Linked DNA regions of Pigmentiphaga aceris. The protein of the gene in region 1 interacts with the protein of each later gene in a pairwise test. Links are inferred from orthologs where the notes say so. Each region holds a gene or a part of one and is shown in the gene's direction. Other genes may lie near its edges. The genes, in order: recR and recO.

Region 1 (10,621 bases):
ATCCGAGCCAGACTTCGCGTCCGAGTCCTCTTTGGAACTTGCTGACGAGCCCGCGTGGTTGACTGCGTTCCTGGACGAAGGCGTCACCCACACTGAGTCCGCACCCGCACCCGCACCCGCACCTGGGTCTGCACCTGTGTCTGCACCTGGGTCTGCTGCTGCGTCTGCACCCGCATCTACCGCCAAGACAGCGCCAGCAAAGCCAGCTGTGCCGTCCGTGCGTGCCCACGCGCCTGCCACTGCACCGAACATCGAACCATTGACCGGCGCAACTCGGTCACTGGCCCAGTTCGCCGCCGATCGCAACGACCCCGTACAACCCGGTGGCCTGCGCCCGCTGGAAAACGCAGACGATCTGCTGCGCCAGCTCGATCTCTGGGTCGGGCGCGGCTGGCTGCGCGCGCTCGATCGCGCCTTTGTCGATCTGCTGCATGGCATCGCGCCGCAGTCCGACTCACTGGTCTTGCTGGCAGCCGCGCTGACCAGTCATCAATTGGGTCACGGTCATGTGTGTCTGGACCTCGCCGCCACCTTGGACGAGCCTGACTTTGCCTTGTCGCTGCCGCCAGAAGGCGATGCCCTGCGCAACACCATGCTGCCCTCGCAACTGCTGTCCGGGTTGACGCCAGACGTCTGGCGCGATGCCTTGCTGGCCAATCCGCTGGTCGATCACGGCAGCAACCTGGCAGCCGGCGACCGGCCGATGGTGCTGGCCGGCAATCGGCTGTATCTGCGCCGGTACTGGAACTACGAATTGAGTGTCGCGGCATCGCTGCGCGACCGTCTGGCCGAACCCTTGCCGGTGCCGCCCGATCTGCCTGCGCGCCTGGCCGACCTGTTCCCCGAGCCGCCCCCGCAGGTAGATGGCAAGCCAGTCAGCGACTGGCAGAAAGTGGCCTGCGCGCTGGCTGCCCGTGGCCGCTTCAGCCTGATCACGGGCGGGCCCGGTACCGGCAAGACCACCACGGTAGTCCGGCTGCTGGGCATGTTGCAGGCTTCGGCATTGGCCGATGGTCAAGCCCTGCGTATTCGCCTTGCCGCCCCGACCGGCAAAGCGGCCGCGCGCCTGGGGGAATCGATTGGCGTGCAACTGAGCCGCCTGCCGCTGACCGACGACGTGAAAGCTCATGTGCCGACAACGGTCAGCACCTTGCACCGTTTGCTCGGCAACCGGCCGGACAGCCGGCGTTTCCGCCACGACCGGCGTCACCCACTGTCGCTGGACGTACTGGTGATCGATGAAGCATCGATGATCGACCTGGAAATGATGGCCAGCGTGCTGGATGCCTTGCCCGCTTCGGCCCGCCTGATCCTGCTGGGCGACAAAGACCAGTTGGCGTCCGTGGAAGCAGGTGCGGTGCTGGGTGACCTGTGCCGTGACGCAGAAATCGGTGCCTACCGCGCCGATACCCGTGCGTGGCTGGAAGCCATGACCGGCGCACCGCTGGTCGATCCCATGCTTGAACCAGGCGAACAAGCGCTGGCGCAGCAGACGGTGATGCTGCGTCACTCGCGCCGCTTCGGTGGGGCCAGCGGCATCGGCCGTCTGGCGCGCGCCGTCAATGCGCAAGACCCGGCGCAGGCCCGCGTGGTGTTCGCCCAGTCGCCCCAGGATCTGAGCACCTTGCGTGTGGATGGCGAGCGCGATGCGGCGCTGCTTACGCTGATCGTCGGCGCAACATCACGCCGCGCAGCGGGTGCCGGGCGGACAGGCAGTGCGGCTGCAGCCGCGAGCAACGACGTGCCGTCAGACGCCGCGAATGCGGGTCCCCAAGGCTACGCCCACTACCTGAACCGCCTGCACAACGGCCGTCCACCCGCCACTACCCACCACGACGACCCCGCCTGGGCCAAATGGGCCGCCGATGTGCTCGCGGCCTTTGACGACTTTCGCTTGTTGTGCGCGCTGCGCAAAGGCCCTTGGGGCGTCGAAGGCCTGAACCAGCGGGTTGCCGACACCTTGCAGGCGCGCGGGCTGATCCGTGCCACAGACATCTGGTACGAAGGCCGTCCGGTCCTGTCCACCCGCAACGACTACAGCCTGGGCCTGATGAACGGCGACATCGGCATCGCCATGCAGGTGCCCACCGCAGAAGGAACGATGGCGCTTCGGGTTGCTTTCCCCCGCAACGACGGGCAGGGCGGCGTGCGCTTCGTGCTGCCGAGCCGCATCGGCGCGATTGAAACTGTGTTTGCGATGACCGTGCACAAGTCGCAGGGGTCTGAATTCGCGCACACCGCGCTGGTCTTGCCGCCCGCCTTGAATCCGGTGCTGACCAAGGAATTGATCTACACGGGCATAACCCGCGCCCGGCAGTGGTTCACGCTGGTGGAAAGTGGGGAGGGCGTGTTCGACGCCGCCGTGGCGCGCCGGGTCAGGCGGCTGAGCGGCTTGTCGCTGCATCTGGATGCGCCGTCGCAGGCGGTGGGGGCAGGATAGGGGGCGTGGTTGGTGCTTGGGTGCGAAGCGGGCTTGGAGATTACGAAGCCTGATTCCCACCATCTGCAACCGTTCAGCACAATTGTCGGCCTCGGCCCAACGAAGGGCCCGCCGATTTGCTACACTGCTCCCCGGCGGGCCCCTTCGCATGGCGGAGCGGTGAACCTGGTCAGGTCGGGAACGAAGCAGCCACAGTCGTATCCCGTTAGTGCCGAAGTCAGGCTCGCCACCTCATTCATCGCGGTTCTCACCGCGCGCAACATCGCTTTTCCCGTGCCCGGCTTGCATGCCGCGGCGCGCGGCGACACAAGCGGTGTGTTGTCTTCCCTGTTGATCTTCCCCTTACCGTTTCACTGGCAACGCGCTTGCTGCGCACAGCTACAATGCCGCTATGAGCTATCTCGTGCTGGCCCGCAAATGGCGGCCTCGTTCGTTCGACACGCTGGTGGGCCAGGAACACGTCGTCCGCGCGCTGACGCATGCCCTGACCACTCAGCGTCTTCATCACGCCTGGCTGTTCACCGGCACGCGTGGCGTCGGCAAGACCACCTTGTCGCGCATCCTCGCCAAATCGCTGAATTGCGAAACCGGCATCACGGCTACGCCTTGCGGCAAGTGTCGCGCCTGTACCGAGATCGATAGCGGCCGTTTTGTCGACTATCTTGAACTCGATGCCGCGTCCAACCGCGGCGTGGACGAGATGACGCAGTTGCTTGAGCAGGCCGTGTATTCGCCTACTGTGGGCCGTTTCAAGGTCTATATGATCGACGAAGTGCACATGCTCACCGGGCACGCGTTCAATGCCATGCTGAAAACGCTGGAAGAGCCGCCCGCGCATGTCAAATTCATTCTGGCGACCACTGATCCGCAGAAAATTCCGGTCACGGTCCTGAGCCGCTGCCTGCAATTCAATCTGAAGCAGATGCCGCCGGAATCCATCGTCGGCCATTTGTCGCACGTGCTTGACGCCGAGCAGATGCCCTACGAGACGCCCGCACTGCGGCTGATCGGGCAGGCTGCGCGCGGTTCGATGCGTGACGCCTTGTCGCTGACCGACCAGGCCATTGCCTTCAGTGCTGGTAACCTGACCGACGACGCCGTGCGCAGCATGCTGGGCACCATCGATCAGCGTCACCTGGTGCGTCTGCTGGACGCGCTGGCCGACGGCGATGGCGCAGCGGTGCTGGCGGTGGCCGACGAATTGTCGATCCGCAGCCTGTCTTATTCCGGCGCGCTGGGCGATCTGGCAGTGATGCTGTCGCAGATTGCAATCGCGCAACGGGTTGCCACGGCAGCCGTGGCGGAACACCCGCTGGGCGAAGACCTGATTCGTCTGGCATCGCGCTTGAACCCCGATGCCGTGCAATTGTTCTATTCGATTGCCGTGCACAGCCGGGCTGAATTGGCCTTGGCACCGGACGAATACGCCGGTTTTGCAATGGCCTGCGTGCGCATGTTGGCCTTCAGTGCAGAATCGGGCGGTGCCACGGTGCCGCCAGGAACGTCTGCCATCGTGCCTGCGGCGGCGAAGTCGGCTGCGCCGGTGGCGGCAGCGCAAGCGGCTGTTTCGGCCCCGGCCCCGACCCCGGCTTCGACCGCGATTGCTGTGGCTGGACAGACGGCTGCGGTGTCGCCGGCACAGAACCAGGGTGCGGCAAACGGTGAACCGCCTGCAGTCGCTCAAGGCGCTGCTACCGCTGCTGAATCTCGTGCCTCGGCAACCGCTTCGCAGAGCGACTCGTCGGCTGCAGTGAATCCTGCATCGGTGGCTTCTGCGACGGTCAATCCTGGCGCGGTCAGTTCTGTTGCGGGTAATTCCACTGCTGTTGACCCTGCTCCGGCCAGTCCCGCTGCAATTGCTTCGTCCTCTGTTATTACTGACGCAGTGTCTTCTACTGCGACGTCCTCGGGCGCAGTCACAGATTCGGCCAGCGCTTTGAACGCAGTTGCGGACTTAAACGCAGCCGCGGAATCAAGCACGCTCCCGGACCCCAGCGCAGCCATCAACAAGCCTGTTGCGTCGCAAGCTGACGTAGCCGTGCCCAGCGCCGCTGCCGATATGGCTACGCTGGAAACCGTGCCGACTGCGGCGGCTACTGCCGTGTTGCCTGAAGTGCCGGGTACACCGCCAAGCGCAGAATCCGGCGCGGTATCGCCTCCTGTCCAATCCGACTCAGCATCCACCGCCACCGATGATTCGCCGCCGTGGGATGTGACACAGGATGCTGTTGCAACACCTGCTGTTCCCGCAGCGTCGGCAACCGTCAGCGCCGCACCCGCCACTGCGCCAGCAGCATCGCAAAACACGTCAACCGACGCCCCGGTTAACAGCCCGCGCGCCGCGATGGCGCGTGCGCTGGCAGCCGGGCCCGCCTCGTCGCGCGATGCCAGTGCTGCGCAGTCGGCACCCGCCAACACGCCTGCACCAACGCGTGGCTCTGCTGCCCCGGCACGCGCCCCCGCGCCTGCCCCGCCGCCAGCTCGCCAGTCGCGCGCCAGCAGCGGCCCCCCGGATCTGGAACCGCCCCCGTGGCTGATGGACGACGCCGAGCCCAGCTTTGCCGAGCCGCCACCGGGCACCCAAGGTCGCCGGGATGGGGCAGGCAGCGCGTCACGCGGCTACGATGCCGACACGTCGCCAAGGCAGTCACCCCAGCCAAGCGCCCGTGCGTCCGCCCCGGCCTCTGCGACCGCGCGTCAAGCCGCACGCCAGCCTGCACAACAACCCGCTGCAGCCGCCTACGGTGATCCGCGCGACGCTCAAGACAACGGCTTCGACGACGAATTCGAGTCGCCGGCACCCAGTCGCGCGCCAGCGCCTGCTGCTGCACCGGCTTTTACTGGCAACCCCGGCGACGCGCTGGTCCTGAACGAACCCTGGTCCGCGCTGGCGGCCCGCTTGCCGGTACGCGGCATTGCGGCGCAGTTGGCGCGCCAAAGCGAATTGCTACGAATCGACGGCAATCTGCTTGTATTGCGCGTATCCGCCCGCACTCTTGCTGAAGGGCAGGGCGCGGAGCGCTTGCGCAGTGTGCTTGAAACCCATTTCGGTCGCCCCGTGCGGATCAGCGTCGAAGTAGGTACTACTGGCTCGGAAACCGCCCATGCGGTCGAGCAATCCGTACGCAGCGCTCGCCAGCAGGCAGCGGAAGAAGCGATCCTTGCCGATCCCTTCGTGCGTACGCTGATGGATAATTTCGGCGGACAGATCGTGCCCAATTCGATCAGTCCGGTCTCCCCAGAACTCCCCGTGAAGGAAACGCCAAAATGATGAAAGGTCAGATCGCTGGTTTGATGCGCCAGGCGCAGCAAATGCAAGAAAACATGAAGAAGGCGCAGGAACAGCTGGCCGACATTCTGGTGGAAGGTGCCGCAGGTGGTGGTCTGGTCAAGGCCACCGTCAGCTGCCGCAACGACGTCAAGCGCATCGTCATCGATCCCAGCCTGCTGGCTGACGACAAGGACATGCTGGAAGACCTCGTGGTTGCCGCATTGAACGACGCACTGCGCAAGGCCGAAGCCACCAGCCAGGAAAAGATGTCGGCGCTGACCGCCGGCCTGCCGATCCCCCCGGGCATGAAGCTGCCGTTCTAAAAGCAGCTTTTCAAGACCGTTCTCGAAAACAGGTTTCCATGATGTCTGCGCCCAAGCGCGTGCCCCAATGAGCGACCGGAACGCACCTGTTCCGCTGGCTGCCCTGGTCGATGCCTTGCGTCGCCTGCCGGGCGTGGGCGCGCGTTCTGCGCAGCGCATGGCGTATCACCTGTTGCAGCACGATCCGCAGGGCGCACGCATGCTGGGTCAGTCGTTGACCAATGCGGTCGAAAAACTGCGCCACTGCGCGAAATGCAATACGTTTACCGAGGTCGAGATCTGCGAGGTCTGCCTCAACCCCCGGCGCGACGCCACGCAGCTTTGCGTGGTGGAAACGCCGGCGGACCAGAACATGATCGAAGCCAGCCACAGTTACCAGGGGCTGTACTTCGTGTTGATGGGTCGCCTGTCGCCACTTGAAGGTGTGGGCCCCCGCGACATCCGTTTCGACCGCTTGCTGGAACGTGCCACCGATGGGGTGGTGAACGAGGTCATCCTCGCCACCAACTTCACCACCGAAGGCGAAACCACCGCGCATTACCTGACTGAATTGATGCGTGCGCGTGGCTTGCGTGTCACCCGCCTTGCGCGTGGTGTGCCGGTCGGCAGCGAACTGGAATATGTCGATGCCGGCACCATTGCCTGGGCCTTGATGGACCGCCGCGCGCCTTGAGCGCATTGTCATCACACCAGGTGATGCAGCAACAGGCTGGAAAGTTCGGTCTGCCCAAGCGCTCCGCAATGTGCCAATCTGCAAGTGTCAATCTCTGCTTATCGCCCAAAGTGCCATATTGCGGTTTTTGTGGTGCTGATTCGGGATCATCCTCATGCGTTACCTTGAGGCAAACCGATATCATCGTGCGGCGATAGACGCGCTGGAAAAAGAGGGTGCACCGCTTGTGCCCCGGCCGGCGTCGCTGCTTTCCATCGCCGGAGACCCTCGATGACCTTCACCCGACGCGACATCATCAAGCTGGCCGGCACGGCCGCTGCCCTCCAACTGTTCCCGGCATTCGTGCACGCCCAGGGCCTCGAAAAGAAAAAGGTCAGCATTGCGGTTGGCGGCAAGAACCTCTTCTATTACTTGCCGCTGACGATCGCAGAACAGCGCGGTTATTTCAAAGATGAAGGTCTGGACGTCGAAATCTCGGACTTCGCCGGTGGCTCGCGCGCCTTGCAGGCCGTGGTCGGCGGTAGCGCCGACGTGTGCTCGGGCGCGTTCGAACACACCATCAGCCTGCAGAACAAGGGCCAGGCCTTCCGCGCCTTCGCCCTGCAAGGCCGTGCGCCGCAGATCGTGATGGCGGTGTCCACCAAGACTTTCGCCAACTACAAGACGCCGGCCGACCTGAAAGGCAAAAAGATCGGCGTGACGGCACCGGGCTCGTCGACCAACATGATGGTCAACTTCTTCCTGGCCAAGCACGGCCTGAAGGCGTCCGATGTGTCGATCATCGGCGTGGGCGCTGCCGCTGGCGCGGTTGCCGCCATGCGTTCGGGCCAGATCGATGCGATCTCCAACCTTGACCCGGTCATCACCACGCTGGAACGTGCTGGCGATATCCGCATCATCTCGGACACCCGCAGCCTGAAGGACACGGAAACCATCTTCGGTGGCCCGATGCCCGCCGCGTGCCTGTACGCGGCGCAAGCCTTCCTGGACAAGAACCCGAACACGGCGCAAGCCCTGGCCAACGCCATCGTGCGCGCCAACAAGTGGCTGCAAACGGCCGGCCCCTCGGAAATCGTGAAAAACGTGCCGGAATCCTTCCTGCTGGGTGACCGCGCGCTGTACATCGATTCCTTCCAGAAGGGCAAGGAAGCGATCTCGCCGGACGGCGTGGTCCCGGAAGCTGGTGCGGCAACCGCACTGCGCGCCCTGGCTGCCTACGACACGGCCATCGACGCCAAGAAGATCGACTTGTCGCGCATCTACACGAACGAGTTCGTGAAGAAGGCGAACCAGAAATACCCGAACGGCTAAGTTCGTCACTGCGCCGCGGCGTGTGTCCAGTGGGCACACGCCGCGGCTTTTTTCATGATTACAGGAGTCGGGTTTGTCGACCGTATCATCCGCCACCCCCGCGTCCGCACCCGCGCTTCGCTTTGAAAACCTGACCTGCACCTTCGTGTCGCGTGAAGACCGCTCGCAGCGCTACACCGCTGTGAGGGACACCACCATGTCGGTGGAAGCAGGCGAGTTCGTCTCCGTCGTCGGCCCCACGGGCTGCGGCAAATCCACCTTGCTGAACATCGCTGCCGGCCTGTTGCAACCCTCGTCGGGCAGCATCAGTGTGTTCGGCAAACCGCTGGAAGGCATCAACACGCGCGCGGGCTACATGTTCCAGGGCGATGCATTGCTGCCCTGGCGCAATGCGCTGGACAACGTGGTTGCAGGACTGGAATTCGCGGGCGTGGGCCGCAGCGAAGCCGTCGAGCGCGGTGAAGAATGGCTGCGTCGGGTTGGTCTGGGTGGCTTCGGCGACCGCTTCCCGCACCAGATGTCGGGCGGCATGCGCAAGCGCACCATGCTGGCACAGACGCTGATCCGCGACCCGGACATCATCCTGATGGACGAACCGTTCTCGGCGCTTGATATCCAGACGCGTCAGCTGATGGAAAACGAAGTGCTGGAATTGTGGATGGCCAAGCGCAAGGCCGTGCTGTTCATCACGCACGATCTGGATGAAGCCATTGCCATGAGCGACCGGGTCATCGTGCTGTCAGCAGGCCCGGGCACCCACCCGATCGGTGAATTCGCGATCGACCTGCCGCGCCCGCGCGACGTGTCGGAAGTGCGCATGCACCCCCGTTTCGTCGAGCTGCACGCCGCCATCTGGGGCGTGTTGCGCGAAGAAGTTCTCAAGGGCTATGCCCAGCAAAAGTTGGTCGCGTAAGCGCCATACCAAAGGGCATCAGCATTATGTGGAATCTCATCAAACCCAGTCACAAGACCCTGCGCCTGTGGCAGTTGGCGGTACTGGTCGTCATCCTGGCCGTCTGGCACGGCATCACACGTGACCCGGCGGTTGCGTTCTTCTTCGGTGAACCGATCAAGGTCTTCCTGCGCGTGTGGCAGTGGTTCGTCACCGACGCCGACATCTATACCCACCTGGGCATCACGCTGCTGGAAACCATGCTGGCGTTTGCCATCGGCACGATTGCCGGTCTGGGCTTCGGCCTGTGGCTCGCGCTGTCGACCATGGCGGGTGCCATCCTGGACCCGTACATCAAGGCCATGAACTCGATGCCACGGGTGATCCTGGCGCCGATCTTCGCGCTGTGGTTCGGCCTGGGCATCTGGTCCAAGGTGGCACTGGCCGTCACGCTGGTGTTCTTCATCGTGTTCTTCAACGTCTACCAAGGCGTGAAGGAAGTCAGCCCGGTGGTCCTGGCCAACGCCCGCATGCTGGGTGCCAATGGTCGTCAGCTGCTGCGTCAGGTCTACCTGCCGTCGGCCACCAGCTGGGTGTTCTCCAGCCTGCATACGTCGGTCGGTCTGGCCTTCGTGGGCGCGGTGGTGGGTGAATACCTGGGCAGCGCACGCGGGGTCGGTTATCTGATTCTGCAGGCCGAAGGCACCTTCGACGTGAACACCGTGTTTGCCGGCATCATCGTGCTGACGGCGTGCGCGCTGTTCCTGGATCTGATGGTGGGCGTGGTCGAAAAGCGCCTGATGAAGTGGCAACCAAAGTCGGGTGAAACCGAGCGCCTGTAAGCGCACGGTACGAACGTGCTGCGCCGTCGATCCGGTCACGCAGCACGAACCAGTTGTTGTCACACGCAATAAAAGCGTACCAAACGGCCTTGGGGTTATCCCGAGGCCGTTTTCATTTCCGCGTCAGTCATGGGAAGTCGAAAGGTCGTCACCTTCCCGCCCAGCGCCAGACGTGACGTTTTGTAATCCAGTCACGAATAAAATTCGTACATCAGGCCGAATTAATATCGTTTTGCGCTGAAACCACACGGCTTTTAAATGGGCGTTCGTTCACCAACCGAGCCTCATTCAGATGAATCCCATCGGCTACCGCATGCTTGAGCGGTCCTCCTCGCCCGTGACCAGTGATGTTCTGCAGCAATTTGCCACCGTCGGCACCGCGCAGATCAGCGATTGCATGCAGCGCCTGTACGGCGCAGACGGTCTGCGACCGATGCATGGCGGCACGGGCCGGATGGTTGGCCTGGCAGTGACCGTGAAGGTACGCCCGGGCGACAACCTGATGATCCACAAGGCGATCGAGATGGCTGGCCCCGGCGACATCATCGTGGTCGATGGCAGCGGCGACACCACCAACGCGCTGGTCGGCGAACTGATGATGATGGCTGCCCACGAGCGCGGCATTCTCGGTTTTGTGATCGACGGCGCGATCCGCGATCTGGACGTGTTCGCCCAAGGCGAATTCGGCTGCTTCGCACGCGGCGTGTCGCACAAGGGTCCGTACAAGGATGGCCCGGGCGAAATCAACGTGCCGGTGTCGATCGGTGGCCAGGTCATCTGCGCAGGCGACGTGATCGTCGGTGACGCCGATGGCGTGGTGGGCATTCCTGCTGCGCATGCCGCAGACATCCTGGTGCTGGCGCTGAAGA
Region 2 (10,907 bases), 1.9 Mb from region 1 along the record:
CCTGGCGTCGTCGTGTCCATCGCAGCATGGCGGGATACCGCCACCTACATATTTCAGCAGACGGCGTATGGTCGCTTGCGCCCCTGGCGCGGCTGGACCAGCCAGATCGTCTGCTTCCCGATGTACTGACACGCTCACCACTGGGCTGTGTCAGCGTGCGCGGGCCGTGTTCCGGTCCGGCAACCCAAACCGTCTCTTCGACCAATGTGGTGTTGTGGTCCGACAGTATGTCGGCCGACGCCTGGCGCCGCCTGCAGATATGCGTGGCACGGTCGGCGCAGTTCCACGCGGAGGGCCAATGAGCGAACGCGAAGCGGACGCCATCCTGGTTGAACGCGTACAGCGTGGCGACAAGCATGCTTTCGAGCTGCTGGTGGTCAAGTACCAGCGAAAAATTCTTCGGCTCCTGTCTCGACTGATTCGCGATCCCTCCGAGATCGAGGATGTCGCACAGGAAGCTTTCATCAAGGCTTACCGGGCCTTGCCGCAATTCCGGGGTGAAAGCGCGTTTTACACGTGGCTGTACCGGATCGCGATCAACACGGCGAAGAACCATTTAGTCGCGTCAGGACGCCGTCCGAGCTCTCCATCTGAATTTGAGACCGAGGATGGTGAAACTTTCGACGAAACCGACACCCTAAGTGATAACAACACGCCCGAATCAGTGTTGGCGAGCCGTGAAATTGCGGAAACCGTCAACGCGGCGATCGAAGCTCTGCCCGAAGAGCTGCGCTCGGCGATCGTGTTGCGGGAAATCGAGGGTATGAGTTACGAGGATATTGCCGTCGCCATGGGTTGTCCCATTGGTACCGTGCGATCCCGGATTTTCCGGGCGCGCGAGGCAATCGCGTCGCGACTCAAGCCCTTGCTGGGGAACAACGATGATCGTCGCTGGTAGCGCGCATCGTTGCGGGTTTCGTAGCAAGCCCAATCGGTCCGGGTGCAAGCCCGGTGACGTGCATAGGCACGGCAAGGCATCAGTCAGACCGGCGCAGGCCGGTTTCGGAGGGTAATGACATGCAATCAGGCATGCGTCAACAAAACGGCTCGGTAGTCACGGCAGTTGCCGGTAATCATGGCGAACTCGTCGATTCAGATTCGGATATGGCGTGGTTGTCGGCATTCATGGACGGCGAAACTGGCGACGAGGACTTCTCCGACGCGCTGTCCAAGGCAGACGCCCGAGCAGACTGGGATGTCTATCACCTGATCGGTGATGTGATGCGCTCTCCGGCGCTGGCCCAACCGTTGAATGCCGGTTTTGCCGCCAAGGTATCTGCCACCATTGCCGCCGAGCCCGCCATTGTGGCTGCCCCGCGCCGAAACACGACAACGCGTCGCCGCAAGTTTGTCACCCGCTATGGTTTGCCCGGCTTGGCCGCTGCGGCCGCGGTGGCTTCGGTCACCTGGATGGCGCAGCCTTATTTCCTGCCGGGCGGATCGGGCACCAGCAGCCCGGCCATTGCCAGCAGCGTCGAGGCAGGTCGCCTGCCCGCCGGCGTGCAACTGGCTGACTATCTGGATGCCCATCGTCAATATTCCGGTTTGAATTCCGTACGCCAAGTGTCGGTGAGCGTCGGAACCACCGCAGCCCAGCGTTGAGGGGGCCGGGGATGGCGGTTAGTTCAGGCAACGGGCGTTTGTCCTGGTTGTTGTGCAGTGTGGTTGCAGCAGGCTTTCTGGCGCACGGCAGCGTGGCGTTTGCTACGCCGCCGCAAACCGATGGCAATGATCTGTCGGTGTTGCGCCGTATTCAGGCGGCTGCACAAAAACTTGATTACAGCGGTACCTATACTTATCAGCAGGGCAGCTTCATGCAGTCCTCGCGGCTTACCCATGTGGTCGATGCCACGGGCGAGCATGAGCGGCTGGAAATCCTCGACGGTGTGCCCACGGAATTCATTCGGCACAACGAAGAAGTGCAGTGCCTGATTCCCGACAAGCAATTGATCGTGATCGAGGATCGGCCCACCCGTGAGCGTTTCCCCGGTGTATTGCTGGGATCGGTGGAAGCCCTGGGCGATCGTTATCGCCTGTCGATCAAGCCCGAGCCGCAGCGTGTTGCCGACCGGGATTGTCAGGCCATCAGCCTCACGCCGGTCGACAGCGAACGTTACGGTTATCTGCTCTGTGCCGATGTCGAATCGGGTTTGCTGTTGAAGGCCAAAACGGTGGATGCCAATGGCGAGGTACTTGAACAGCTGGCGTTCACGTCCCTGACGGTGGGTGTTGGGGTTGACCGCAGCAAACTCAAGTCGAAGTGGTCGACCAAGGATTGGACCGTGCAACGCACGAAGGTGACGCCTATCGATCTGGCGTCCATGGGCTGGAACGTAGGTGAAGTGTCGGGCTTTCGCAAGGTGACCGAGGTCAAGCGGTCCATGGGCGAACGTTCGGACGTCAAGCAGTTGGTGATGGCTGACGGCATGGCTGCCATCTCGGTATTCATCGAGCCGGCTACCGATTCGCATCCGCAAGCGTCGGGGTCGATGTCGCGTGGTGCCATCCATGTATTCGGTCGTCGTTATGGCGAATACTGGCTGACGGTACTGGGTGAAGCACCGCCGGAAACCGTGCGCAAGGTCGCCGATTCGATTGTTCACCAACCCGCCTCGAAATAAGCCGGGCAGCCGCAGGTAATGGTTGCGGCACAATGTTTGCAGGTCGGCGCACCGTGTTCGGTTGCGCCGGCCTATGCTTGTTTGAATTTGCAGTGTTGAATTCGCCGTTTTTGAATTCGTTGTCCCTGAATTCGTTGTTTTGAATTCCCAGTTCCCGATTTCTGTTTCTTGACCCGGAGTGTTTCATGCCACAGTCCATGTCGCGGCGCTTTGCGCGTCACAGCATGCTCATGCTGTTTGCCGCGTTTGCCATGCTGATGGGTTCGATTGCACAAGCCCAGACGCGTGGTTTGCCTGACTTTACCGATCTGGTCGATCAGGCCGACCCCGCTGTCGTGAATATCCGTACCAGTGCGAAAATATCCGCACGCGGCCCCGCGCCTGGCGGCCAAGACCCCGCTGAACTGTTCAAATGGTTCTTCGGCCCCGATTTCGAAATGCCCGGTCAGGGCAATGGCCCTGGCACCACGCCGCGTGGTCCTCGTGGTGGCGGCGGTGGTGGTGGCGAAGAACGTGAAGTCCCGCGTGGCGTGGGCTCGGGTTTCTTCATCTCCAATGACGGTTTCATTCTGACCAACCACCACGTGGTGGCAGGTGCCGACGAGATTACGGTCACGCTGACCGATCGCCGTGAGTTCAAGGCCAAGATCATTGGCTCGGACCAACGTACCGACGTGGCGCTGATCAAGATCGAAGCCACGGGCCTGACCCCGCTGCGTATCGGTGATCCAAGCACCTTGCGCAAGGGCGAATGGGTCATGGCCATCGGTTCGCCGTTCGGCCTGGATTCGACCGTCACCGCTGGCATCGTCAGTGCGAAGGGTCGTGACACGGGCGATTATCTGCCGTTCATCCAGACTGACGTAGCCGTCAATCCGGGCAACTCGGGTGGTCCTTTGCTGAACATGCGCGGTGAAGTGATCGGCATCAATTCGCAGATCATCTCGCGCAACGGTGGCTTCATGGGCATCTCGCTGGCGATCCCGATCGACGACGCCATGCGTGTGGTGGAACAACTGCGCGCATCCGGTCGTGTGGTCCGTGGCCGTATCGGCGTGCAGATCGGCGAAGTCACCCGTGACATCGTTGAAGCCTTGGGCCTGAAAACCCAGCAAGGCGCATTGGTTCGTGCCATCGAAAAGGGTAGCCCGGCAGAAAAGGCTGGCATCCAGCCTGGCGACGTGGTTCTGAAGTTTGGCGATCGCACAATCGAGCGTTTGTCCGATCTGCCGCGCGCCGTGGGTGACACCAAGCCGGGCGTCAGCGTGCCGGTGCAGGTGTGGCGTCTGGGTAATTCCCGCACCGTCAACGTGGTGGTTACCGAGCTTCAGGCCGACAAGGATGCCAAGGTGCCCACCCCGGGCAAGGCACCCGACGAGCCCAAGAACCAGATCGACACCTTGGGCTTGGCCGTGATCGAAGTGCCGGCTGCACGTCGCGCTGAACTGAGCATCCAGGGTGGTGTGCAGGTGCAGACCGTGGAAGGCGCAGCGGAACGTGCTGGTATTCGTCCGGGTGATATCGTGATGGCCTTGGGTACCACGGAAATCGTCAACGTCAACCAGTACCGCACGCTGACCGCGAAGCTGGAAAAGGGTAAAACCTACGGCTTGCTGGTGCGCCGCGACGAACTGACCCAATGGGTTACCGTCAAGCTCGCCAAGTAATTTGCGATAGACGTCGGCAAATAAGCAGTAAAGAAGACGCCGCGTGCCGGTAGAAGTAAAATGCGGCACGCGACACGTCTGCCGACCGGGTTGAACCCGGCCGGCAGCACCGAACGGGGGCGCTTGGCGCCCCCTTTTATTTGAAGGATCACCGATCGGTTCTGTTCTGCCGGTCACTACGACATCGCATGCAGCAGATACGCAATTTCTCGATCATCGCCCACATCGACCACGGTAAATCGACCCTGGCCGACCGCATCATCCACCGTTGCGGCGGCTTGTCCGATCGTGAGATGGAGGCCCAAGTCCTCGACTCGATGGATATCGAACGCGAGCGCGGCATCACCATCAAGGCCCAGACTGCCGCGCTGAAGTATGTCGCGCGCGACGGCAAGACGTATGAGCTGAACCTCATCGACACGCCGGGACACGTCGACTTTTCCTACGAGGTCAGCCGCTCGCTGTCCGCGTGTGAGGGGGCCTTGCTGGTGGTGGACGCTTCTCAAGGCGTCGAAGCCCAGACCGTGGCCAACTGTTATACGGCGCTCGACCTCGGCGTTGAGGTCGTGCCGGTGCTGAACAAGATGGATCTGCCCTCGGCCGATCCCGACAACGCGCGCAAGGAAATCGAAGAAGTCATCGGCATCTCCGCTGACGAAGCGATTCTTGCCAGCGCCAAGACCGGCATGGGCATCGACGACATCATCGAAGGTGTCATCGCCCGTATTCCCGCGCCTGTTGGCGATCCGGACGGCCCGCTGCAAGCCCTGATCATCGACTCGTGGTTCGACAACTACGTGGGCGTGGTCATGCTGGTTCGTGTGGTCAACGGCACCTTGCGACCCAAGGAAAAGCTGCTGATGATGGCAACCGGTGCAACCCACCTGTGCGAGCACGTCGGCGTTTTCACGCCGAAGTCTCAGCCGCGCGAATTCCTGACGGCAGGCGGGGTGGGCTTCATCATTGCCGGCATCAAGACGCTGGAAAGCGCGAAGGTCGGCGATACGGTCACGCACGCGGCCAAGCCCGCGCCCGAGGCGCTCGGCGGCTTCAAGGAAGTCAAGCCGCAGGTGTTTGCGGGATTGTTCCCGGTTGAGTCCAGCGACTTCGACGCGCTGCGCGATTCGCTCGAAAAACTGAAGCTCAACGATGCCGCGCTGCAGTACGAGCCTGAAGTGTCGTCCGCACTGGGCTTTGGTTTCCGCTGCGGCTTCCTGGGCCTCTTGCACATGGAAATCGTGCAGGAGCGCCTGGAACGCGAATTCAACATGGACCTGATCACCACGGCACCGTCGGTGGTCTACGAGGTCGTGCAGCGCGACAACAGTGTGATCGAAGTCGCCAGCCCGTCGAAAATGCCTGAAGTCGGCCACATTCTCGAAGTGCGCGAACCGATCGTCACCGTCACTTTGTTCATGCCGCAAGAATATGTGGGCGTGGTCATCACGCTGTGCATCTCCAAACGCGGCAACCAGATGGACATGACCTACCACGGCCGCCAGGTTCACCTGGTCTATGAAATGCCGCTGGCCGAGATCGTGCTGGACTTCTTCGACAAGCTGAAGTCGGTGTCACGCGGTTATGCGTCCATGGACTACGAGTTCCTGGAATACCGTGCCGCTGACGTGGTCAAGGTTGACCTGATGATCAACGGCGACCGCGTCGATGCACTCGCCATGATCGTGCACCGTTCGAACGCGCGTTTCCGTGGCCGTGCGGTGACCGCCAAGATGCGTGAACTGATACCGCGCCAGATGTTCGACATCGCCATTCAAGGCGCAATCGGGGCGGAAATCATCGCCCGCGAGAACGTCAAGGCAATGCGCAAGAACGTGCTGGCCAAGTGCTACGGCGGCGACATCTCGCGCAAGAAGAAGCTGCTTGAAAAGCAGAAGGCCGGCAAGAAGCGCATGAAGAACGTCGGCAACGTGGAAATTCCGCAAGAGGCCTTCCTGGCCATCCTGCAGGTGGAGGACAAGTGATCGCTGCGATGCAAGGTTTGCAAGGGGCACGTGCATGAGTTTGAACTTTGCGTTGATCCTGTTCGTGCTGCTGGTGGTTACCGGCATTGCGTGGGCGCTGGACCGCTGGGTGCTGCAGCCGCAGCGTCGGGCGCGTGCCATTGCGGCGGGCGAACGTTTTGACAATGTCAGCGCACCGAGCATCCGTGCATCGAGCGGTGACGCCGAAGCAGCACGTCTGCGCCAGGAAGCGGTCAGTCAGGCCGCTCGCGCGCCGTGGTGGGTCGAATATTCGGCCAGCTTCTTCCCGGTGATCCTGTTCGTCTTCACCTTGCGTTCGTTCATCGTCGAACCCTTCCGCATTCCGTCGGGTTCGATGATTCCCACGCTGCAGGTTGGCGATCTGATCCTGGTGAACAAGTTCACCTACGGCATTCGCCTGCCCATCCTGAACAACAAGGTCATTCCGTTCAACGATCCCAAGCGTGGCGACGTGGTGGTGTTCCGGTATCCGGTCGACCCGCAAATCGACTACATCAAGCGTGTGGTCGGGCTGCCCGGCGACGAAGTGGCTTACCTGAACAAGCGCCTGACGGTGAACGGCAAGGTGGTACCGACTGCAGCAGCCGGGGATTATTTCGATCCCGACCGCGTGACCTATACGCAGCGTTTCACCGAGACCTTTGATGGTGTCGACCACGACATCCTCAACGATCCCGGCCGTTCCGGCGAGATCGGCATGGTCAGCTCCTTCCCCAATATGAATGCTTGCACGTACAGCAGGGAAGGGGTGCGCTGCACCGTGCCCGCAGGTAACTATTTCATGATGGGCGATAATCGGGACAACAGCCTCGATAGCCGTTATTGGGGCTTCATGCCCGAGGCGAACATCGTGGGCAAAGCATTCTTCGTATGGATGAATTTCAGCGACTTGAAGCGCATCGGACGATTCCATTGATCTGGTTCGTTGCCGCACCGTCCCGATTTCGCCCTGCGATGCGCATCACACGGTTGGCCGCGTGCCAGCCGTGTACCGCCAAGGCGAACGCATGAATTTGAGTTTGAATACGTTAGAAACCAAGCTGGACTACCAGTTTAAGAACGCTGCGTTGCTTGAACAGGCGCTTACGCACCGTAGTCACAGCGCCAAACACAACGAACGCCTGGAATTCCTGGGCGACAGCGTGTTGAATTGCTCAGTCGCCACCTTGTTGTACGAGCGCTTCAGCCGCATCGACGAAGGCGACCTGTCACGGCTGCGTGCCAATCTGGTCAAGCAGGCATCGCTGGCCGAAATCGCGCAGCGCCTGGACTTGTCGCGTTACCTGCGACTGGGCGAGGGCGAACTCAAGAGCGGCGGCTTCCGTCGCCCGTCCATCCTTGCCGATACGGTCGAAGCGATTTTCGGGGCGATTTTCATCGACTCGAATTTCGAGACGGCAGGCAAGGTGATTGCACGTCTGTACCAGCCAGTGATGGAAACCGTCGATCCCAAGACACTTGGTAAAGACGCGAAAACCTTGTTGCAGGAGTACCTGCAAGGGCGCAAGCTCGCATTGCCGATCTACACTGTGGTGGCTACCCACGGTGCGGCGCACAGCCAGGAATTCGAAGTCGAGTGCTCGATTCCGAAGCTTGAAGTGCAGGTGGTGGGCACGGGCGGAAGCCGCCGTGCCGCCGAGCAGGAAGGTGCCAAACGCGCGCTGGAAGCCGCACTTGCCATCAATGCAGTGCCGCCCAAGCGGGCACCGCGCGCCCGCAAGACTGCCCAACTGTCGCTGCCTGTTGCCGTGGTGCAAGCCGCCGGCATGGCACCTGCAGACACGTCCCCCGATTCATCCGCGTCAGGCGTATCGCCTGTCGCCAGTCCGTCAAAGTCATGAGCGATCAAACCGCCCCCCGTCCGTTCCGCTGCGGCTACGTTGCCATCATCGGCCGTCCCAATGTCGGCAAGTCGACATTGTTGAACGCCTTGGTTGGCGCGAAAATCAGCATCGTGTCCCGCAAGGCACAAACCACGCGTCACCGCATCCAGGGTGTACTGACGCGTGATCACGAGCAGTTCGTGTTCATCGACACGCCTGGTTTCCAGACCCGCCACGCCGGCACCATGAACCGCATGATGAATCGTGTGGTCAGCCAGTCGCTGGCCAACGTCGATGTGGTCGTGCAGGTAGTCGAGGCCGGCAAGTGGTCAGAAGGTGATTCCAACCTGCTGCCCATGCTGCCGCCGGCCGCCAAGACCATTCTGGCCGTCAACAAGACCGATCTGCTGAAAGATCGCGATTCGCTGTTCCCTTACGTGCAGAAGATCGTCGCGACGCATCCCTTCGATGCAGTGATTCCCGTCAGCGCGGCCAAGTCGCGCCAGCTGGATCACCTGCTCGACGAGATCGCCAACCGTTTGCCGGAAGGCGAGGCCATGTTCGAGGCCGATACGCTGACCGATCGTCCGGCGCGCTTCATTGCCGCTGAACTGGTGCGCGAAAAGATCTTCCGCCTGGTCGGTGACGAGTTGCCCTACGGCGCAACCGTGGTCATCGAACAATGGGAAGAGTCCGATGGCCATGCCCGCATTGCGGCATGTGTGATCGTGGACCGCGACAGCCACCGCCCGATCCTGATCGGTGCCAACGGCGAGCGCATGAAGCGCATTGCTACTGAAGCGCGCCAGGACATCTCCAAGATGCTCGACAAGCCGGTGCACCTGGAAGTTTATGTGAAGGTGCGTCGCGGTTGGGCTGATCGCGAAAACGCGCTGCGCGATCTGGGTTATGAGTGAAGTAGTGGGAAGGCGTCCGGCTGCTCGCAGCAGTCGGGCACGGCCGTCCCAACGCGTCGATGACGCACCTGCTTTTTTGCTGCACAGCTACGCGTATCGCGAAACCTCGCTGATTGCAGAAGTTTTTTCGCGTGCGCATGGCCGAGTGGCCATGGTGGCTAAAGGGGCCAAGCGGCCGCACTCGGCTTTGCGTTCGGTACTGGCCACGTTCCAGCCGCTGCGCCTGAGCTGGTCGGGCGGCGGCGAGGTCAAGACCCTGGTTCGGGCAGAGTGGGGCGGTGCCCCACAGCGCCTGGTCGGCTCGGCCATGATGTCGGCCTGGTATCTGAACGAGTTGCTGCTGCGCCTGATGGCCCGTGACGATGCGCACGAGGCTATCTACGACACATACATCGAAACCTTGGCGCGTCTGTCGTCCGGCGTTGGCGTGTCTGCTGCCTTGCGCAGTTTCGAGTGGGCCTTGCTGCGCGAGATAGGTTATGGCTTCGATCCGTCGGTGACCGAAAAAGGCGACCCCATCGAGGCGGACCGCTGGTATCGGGTTCAGGTGCAGGGTGGTGTCGAGCACGCCGATGCCAACGACGCCGGCAAGGCTGGCGTGGTGCCCGGAACCACGCTGGTGGCGCTGGTTGCCGACGACTTCGACGACGTACCCGACGAGCCAGCGCTGCGGCGCTTGCTGCGCGAACGTCTCGACTATCATATGAATGGCCGTCCGTTGGCGACGCGCCGTGTGCTTCACGATTTGCAGGACTTATGATCGATCTTGGCGTAAACATCGACCACGTGGCCACCTTGCGTCAGCAACGGCACACGATCTATCCCGACCCCATTCGCGCTGCCTTGCTTGCCGAGGAAGCCGGTGCCGATCTGATCACGCTGCATCTGCGTGAAGATCGCCGCCACATTCAAGACGCGGACGTATTTGCGTTGCGCGGCCAACTGCGCACCCGCATGAATCTTGAGTGCGCCGTTACCGAAGAAATGCTGGCGATTGCCTGCCAGGTGAAGCCGCAGGACGTGTGTCTGGTTCCCGAACGACGTGCGGAATTGACCACTGAAGGTGGCCTGGATGTCGCGGGCCATTTCGACACCGTGTCCAGCGCGGTCAAGCGCTTGCAGGACGCGGGCATTCGGGTGTCTTTGTTCATTGATGCAGACGCGCGCCAGATCGAGGCGGCAGCGCGTGCAGGTGCACCTGTCATCGAATTGCACACCGGTGCGTATGCGGAAGCGCCGGCTGAAGAATTCGATGCGCAACTTGCACGTGTGCGCAATGGTGTCGCCGATGGCCTGCGTGCAGGCTTGATCGTGAACGCCGGCCACGGCCTGCACCTGGGTAACGTCGAGCCGATTGCGGCGCTTGATGGCATCAAGGAGTTGAACATCGGTCACGCCATCGTTGCCGAAGCGGTGTTTGTCGGCTGGACCCAGGCGGTTCGCGAGATGAAGACCAAGATGCTTCAGGCGCGGCTTGCTGCTGTGCGCACGCAGCCGGGCATGGCGAAATGACAGACACGGCTGCTGACGGCAACGCATCCACTGAAGGCAAGCCTGTGACGCTTGCCGTGCAGGCACCGGCTGCATCGGTCTCGCCGAATCCCATGCCAGCGCCTGTCGCGATTGCCGGGATTGGCACTGACCTGCTGCGCATCGATCGCATCGAAGCCGCGTTGGCGCGTCGTGGTGAACGGTTCGCTGCCAAGATCCTCGGGCCTGAAGAACTTGCCAAGTTTCGTGCACGTTCTGCCCGTGATCCGCAGCGGGGGGTGCGCTTTTTGGCGACCCGCTTCGCCGCCAAGGAAGCGTTTTCCAAGGCTATCGGCCTGGGAATGCGCATGCCCATGACGTGGCGACGTGTGCAGACTTTGAACGC

What was found.
Region 2: the proteins of recR (region 1) and recO interact in binary tests that used the Escherichia coli proteins (3 or more experiments, as listed by UniProt). The link is inferred for Pigmentiphaga aceris from one-to-one orthologs.

The regions. Positions count from the first base shown.
Region 1 is NZ_CP043046.1:1,513,191-1,523,811, forward strand. What follows is about bases 5,191-7,904. They hold recR (recombination mediator RecR), read left to right. Parts: upstream 5,191-6,101; coding sequence 6,102-6,707; downstream 6,708-7,904. Other genes in these bases: dnaX (DNA polymerase III subunit gamma/tau), read left to right, coding at 5,191-5,711; FXN63_RS06370 (YbaB/EbfC family nucleoid-associated protein), read left to right, coding at 5,708-6,034; FXN63_RS06380 (ABC transporter substrate-binding protein), read left to right, coding at 6,978-7,904. Outside these bases: recD (exodeoxyribonuclease V subunit alpha), read left to right, coding at 1-2,440; more of dnaX, read left to right, coding at 2,832-5,190; more of FXN63_RS06380, read left to right, coding at 7,905-8,018; FXN63_RS06385 (ABC transporter ATP-binding protein), read left to right, coding at 8,092-8,931; FXN63_RS06390 (ABC transporter permease), read left to right, coding at 8,958-9,752; FXN63_RS06395 (RraA family protein), read left to right, coding at 10,045-10,621. UniProt on the Escherichia coli protein: May play a role in DNA repair. It seems to be involved in an RecBC-independent recombinational process of DNA repair. It may act with RecF and RecO.
Region 2 is NZ_CP043046.1:3,386,577-3,397,483, reverse strand. Bases 7,908-10,907 are described here. They hold recO (DNA repair protein RecO), read left to right. Parts: upstream 7,908-9,023; coding sequence 9,024-9,791; downstream 9,792-10,907. Other genes in these bases: acpS (holo-ACP synthase), read left to right, coding at 10,636-10,907; FXN63_RS14660 (pyridoxine 5'-phosphate synthase), read left to right, coding at 9,788-10,543; era (GTPase Era), read left to right, coding at 8,129-9,031; rnc (ribonuclease III), read left to right, coding at 7,908-8,132. Outside these bases: FXN63_RS14710 (protein YgfX), read left to right, coding at 1-302; RNA polymerase sigma factor RpoE, read left to right, coding at 299-898; FXN63_RS14700 (sigma-E factor negative regulatory protein), read left to right, coding at 1,030-1,602; FXN63_RS14695 (MucB/RseB C-terminal domain-containing protein), read left to right, coding at 1,641-2,621; FXN63_RS14690 (Do family serine endopeptidase), read left to right, coding at 2,807-4,288; lepA (translation elongation factor 4), read left to right, coding at 4,477-6,270; lepB (signal peptidase I), read left to right, coding at 6,305-7,207; more of rnc, read left to right, coding at 7,305-7,907. UniProt on the Escherichia coli protein: Involved in DNA repair and RecF pathway recombination.